Regions from separate parts of the Acinetobacter gyllenbergii genome, predicted to be linked through region 2. Evidence: predicted binding sites of a transcription regulator. Region 2 holds the regulator's gene; the other holds the start of a gene.
The links. Region 2 encodes PhoB, which activates phosphate uptake and scavenging genes when phosphate is short. Its sites were predicted from a motif close to TGTCATNAANCTGTCATAA; they were not measured.
Positions count from the first base shown of each region.

Region 1 (2,418 bases), on a different contig from region 2:
ATTCTGTTTTAAAGACGCTGATGCTAAAGCAAAGTTTGGTAATGAAAATTGCCACACAACTAAGCCAAAATTTTCGGATAAAGAGCAACAACGTCTTGATGAAATCAAAGCTCGTCAAAAAGAGCTGAACTGCAAATAATCAAGTCAATTACGGAGTTTAATACTCCGTATCACTCTGCTAATTGAGTGCACATTTCACCAATTTAAAGCTTACGCCCTATTTAAAGGATGAATCATGGCATACGATGACCAAAATATTTTTGCACGAATCCTTCGCGGTGAATTACCTGCAATCAAAATCTATGAAGATGATCAGGTCCTCGCTTTTATGGATATCATGCCCCAAGCAGATGGTCATGCTTTAGTGATTCCAAAGATAGCAGCAGTTACATTGCTGGACCTCCCTGCTGATGCAGCTGCCTATACCATCCAAATCGTGCAGAAAATTGCCAAAGCAATGGAAACTGCCTTAGATGCCAAAGGTATCGTGCTTATGCAGCTTTCAGGTGCAGCAGCGGGACAAACTGTCCCTCATGTACATTTCCATCTGATTCCTAGTTCAGTGCATGAACTTGGTCGCCATGCAGCAAAAATGGGTGATCAGGAAAAAATTACAGCACTCGCTGAAAAAATCAAAGCTGCACTCTAAGTTCTTATTTTTATAAAGACGGAGTTTTTACTCCGTTTTTTTTGTTTGCTAATTATATAAAAAACAATAAGAAATATAATTATTACTAAATATGAATCGTCATCAAACTGTCATTTTTCTTTCACTTCTCTGTCACAAAGTTTACCGATACTGCATACAAGTCAGTGAGCTATGTAACTTTATGTACATAAGCAAGCTCATAACAGTAACTAAGGCATCAGCCATTTACAAAAAGTGTTTTGGAGAAATCTCAATGAAAAAATTGCTTCTTGCTGCTACTGTAGCAACTTTAGCCATGAATGCAGCGCAAGCAGCACCAACATTGTATGGTAAGCTCAATGTGACTTTAGATCAAATTGATAAGAATGGCTTTAAAGATGAAAGCGTAACTAAAGTAAACTCAAACGCTTCTCGTATCGGGGTAAAAGGTGAAGAAAAACTGACTGACAACCTTTCAGCAGTTTACTTAATTGAATGGCAAATCAGTGCAGATGGCGACGGTGATGTATTTAGTAACCGTAACCGTTATATCGGTATTAAGTCAGACGGTATCGGTACTTTAAAAGTAGGTCAACATGACTCTTACTTTAAAAATGCTGCGGGCAATAACCAAGATATTTTCAACGATCACAACGAACTAGATATGACTAAAGTTTTAGTTGGTGAAGATCGCTTAAAGAATGTGATTGCGTTTGAAACTGATAAAAAATTACTCGGTGGCTTAGCATTCAACATTATGTTCCAACAAGGTGAAGAATCGTCTGCTGTAAAAAATAATGCAAAAGGCCAAAAAGGCAGCCGTGATGGTTTCGGTGATGGTGTATCAACCTCTCTTACTTATGAAAACAAAGATTGGGGCTTAGCAGCAGCTGTTGCGGGTAACTTTGGTGTTGCTTCTAAATTTAATGCTTATAGTGACTTAAGTGGCGACAATAGCGTTTATTCAGATGCAATTCGTGTAACAGGTTCTTTAGACTTAACAGCAGCTGGTGTTAATGGTTTAGTGCTTGGTGCATTATGGCAAACAGCTCAACCAACTGATGACACGGTTGCAGTAACAAGCGGTACTCCAGCTGTTGTTACTTCATATAAAGGTCTGCAAGAAGATGCCTATGGCGTAACAGCTGCATACGTAATCCCTTCTACTCCTGTGAAGTTAAAAGCAGAATATATCTCTTCTACAACTGAAGTGAATGGTCGTGATGATCGTAAACAAGATCTTTATGGTGTAGGCGCTGATTATCAAATCAATAAACAAACACGTTTCTACGGTGTTGTAGGTCAACAAAAACGTGATTGGTTAGTGAAAGATGATAAGAAAACAACCATCGGTTTAGGTATGGAATATAACTTCTAATTTGAAGCAATATTCAAACTTATATGAAAAAGGGCGATCTTGATCTGCCCTTTTTCTTTTTATGTTGTACTCACAACTCTCAGTTACTTTCTAATTTGGAAGCTTTCTTCAAAAAAAACCTTTGATAATCTTACGGAAACTTTGAATGACAGGGTCTTGGGCTCTACCTCGCCTAAAAATAAGTGAAAATGGTGCTGCATAGCCAAACGTTGCTGGAAGTAACACTTTTAAACGCTGTTGTTCCACCCAATATTGGGCAAAATGCTCAGGTAAATAACCAATATATTGCCCAGATAAAATTAGCACCAACTGCGCCTCCATCGAATCTACTGTGGCAAAAGCATGTTTAAAGCCCTGTTTTGCCAGCTCGGTATGACTCCAATAACCACGACTTACCATTTTTTCACGGCGA
Region 1 covers NZ_KV575268.1:162,354-164,771, reverse strand. The annotation lists gene NG55_RS16930 (YARHG domain-containing protein) at 1-139, shown strand, start outside; gene NG55_RS16925 (HIT family protein) at 236-649, shown strand; gene NG55_RS16920 (porin) at 903-2,006, shown strand; gene NG55_RS16915 (LysR family transcriptional regulator) at 2,115-2,418, opposite strand, start outside.
Region 1: the regulator PhoB is predicted to act here: its motif matches at 747-765, upstream of NG55_RS16920 (porin).

Region 2 (2,418 bases):
GCATTGGTAATTAAGTTGCTGAATGCACTGGCAATTTCAATATCAGAACCGATCAGATCGCAATGGCTATCAATATCCAAATTTAAGGTATGGCCATAATCGAGATTGTAGGCACGTGCATCATCAAAGATCTGGTTCATCAGGTTGGCCATATCAATAATCTGATTTTTCGCGACTTTTTTATTATTTTCTAAATTAGATAACAACAATAGGTCATTCACCAGAGCATTCATGCGCTTGGTCTGAGATTGCATCTGGGTAAAAGCCCGCTTCCAGCGCGGAGTAATATCATCTTGATCGGTAAAGGTTTCGATATAGCCACTAAGCACCGTCAAGGGCGTGCGTAACTCATGTGAAATATTATCGACAAAGTCTTTACGCATCTGTTCCAGATTATGTACCCGTGTGGTGTCATAAGCGACGAGCAGACGGCTTTCGCCACCAAAACGGGTGAGTTTGACTTGTACATAACGTTCTTCATCCATCTGTGCCTGTAAACGGATACCATCAGGAGATTGATCGCTATGGTTGAAATATTCAATAAAATTGGGTTGGCGCAGAATCGACAATAAATTGCGACCACGGTCTAGAGGACTGATACCCAATAGTTTTTCAGCGGCAGGATTCCACCATTCGATTTGATGTTGATCATCAATTAAAACCACTGCTTCGGCCAATGCCACCAAAGAGGATTGTGCCCGATCAATTAAACCGACCATCTCTGCTTGAACAATCCGTTCTTGACGTTGTGCACGGTAAACATTGAACAGCAAAGCGCCCCAAATCCCGTTGAGATTGGGTGGGACATCATAAGGACGATTAGAAATCCATTCATTGACCAGATAAAGCGAACGAAGCTGTAGGAAAAAAAACAGCACGAAGGCAATAAAAACACAGCTCCAGAAGTAACCCACCCCGAATCCAACTAAGCTTGCAATCAATAAGAAAAAAAGTAACAGTCTTAAATCTTGCTTCGCAAAGGTCCATAAACTGCTGTAGCGAAAACGTTGGTGTTCACGTGCCAGCTCAGGGACGGGGTAAGGCTCATACATAAAGGATTTTTAACCTACTGCTAAATCTGCTCGTGTCGAGAAACGGTAACCTGTGCCACGAACGGTTTGTACAAAACGATCGACACCAAAAGGTTCTAACACTTTGCGTAAACGACGGATATGCACATCAATGGTACGGTCTTCAATATAGACATTGCCACCCCAGACTTGATCTAGGAGTTGAGCACGGGTATAGGCGCGCTCAGGATGGGTCATGAAGAAGGCCAATAAACGATATTCGGTTGGCCCCATATCTAAAATACTATTGCCAAAGCTGACACGCTGGCTGACAGGATCCAGTAACAAACCATTGGCGTCAATGACTTTTTCACCGCTCAGTGCATTGGCACGACGCAGTACTGCTTTGATACGAGATACCAGTTCACGCGTCGAGAACGGTTTGGTCATGTAATCATCAGCACCCGCATCTAGACCTTGTACTTTATGGTCTTCTTCGCCACGGGCAGTCAGCATGATTACTGGAATCTCGGCCAAGTTTTCATCACGTTTGAGGCGGCGACATAAATCTACACCACTCACACCACCCGGTAGCATCCAATCCAGCAAAATAAGCGCAGGACGCTGATCAACGATGATCTGATGCGCTTGTTTAGCATCCTCAGCTTGTAAACATTGGAAGCCTGCCATATCCAATGAGGTATGGATCATTTCGCGGATCGGTAGCTCATCATCGACAATTAAAATATAGTCATCTTTCACAGCGCAATACCCTTAAAATCTGTAACGGTTTAACCGTTTTGTTGTTATGACAGGCTTATTACAAAGATTAATTATGACAATATCATTGCAAAAGAATTAATAAAGTCGAATTTAGCAATAAATTGTGACAAGTATGGGGCAGAGTCGTGACGGATTGATGACAATTTGCCTAGCAAGAAAGCAAATGAATTCATTTGCTTAACTAGACTGTAGTTTAACAGCTTTGTGTGTCACAAAACTGTAAAACGATTTTAATTTTTTTGCGAGGTGGTTTCGATAAAAGACAAAAAGACAGCACAGCATGCTGACAGAACATCTTCCAAAGGCTGTTTAAAGCCTTCAGAGACCCAACGAATAATAATATGGGTGACATAACCATTTAGGCCAGTTGCCATCAACGAGACTTCTTCAGTGCTATGTGGGGCATTGGGCATGGTAATCATCACAAAGCCTTGAATGATGCGATCGAACTGAGTTAGCGTTTCTTGAATGGTGGCTTGATTATGTAGGTCTTGCACTAGCATGGCATCAATATAAATAATCCGTGCCATACGAGGGTCATCTTTAATTGCGCTCAATAACGCCGACAAACCTGCAGTCACCATATTCTTGGGTTCAGGCGCAGCCATCAGAACAGCTTGGGTTA
Region 2 covers NZ_KV575263.1:82,015-84,432, forward strand. The annotation lists gene phoR (phosphate regulon sensor histidine kinase PhoR) at 1-1,052, opposite strand, end outside; gene phoB (phosphate regulon transcriptional regulator PhoB) at 1,062-1,772, opposite strand; gene NG55_RS09505 (TetR/AcrR family transcriptional regulator) at 2,024-2,418, opposite strand, start outside.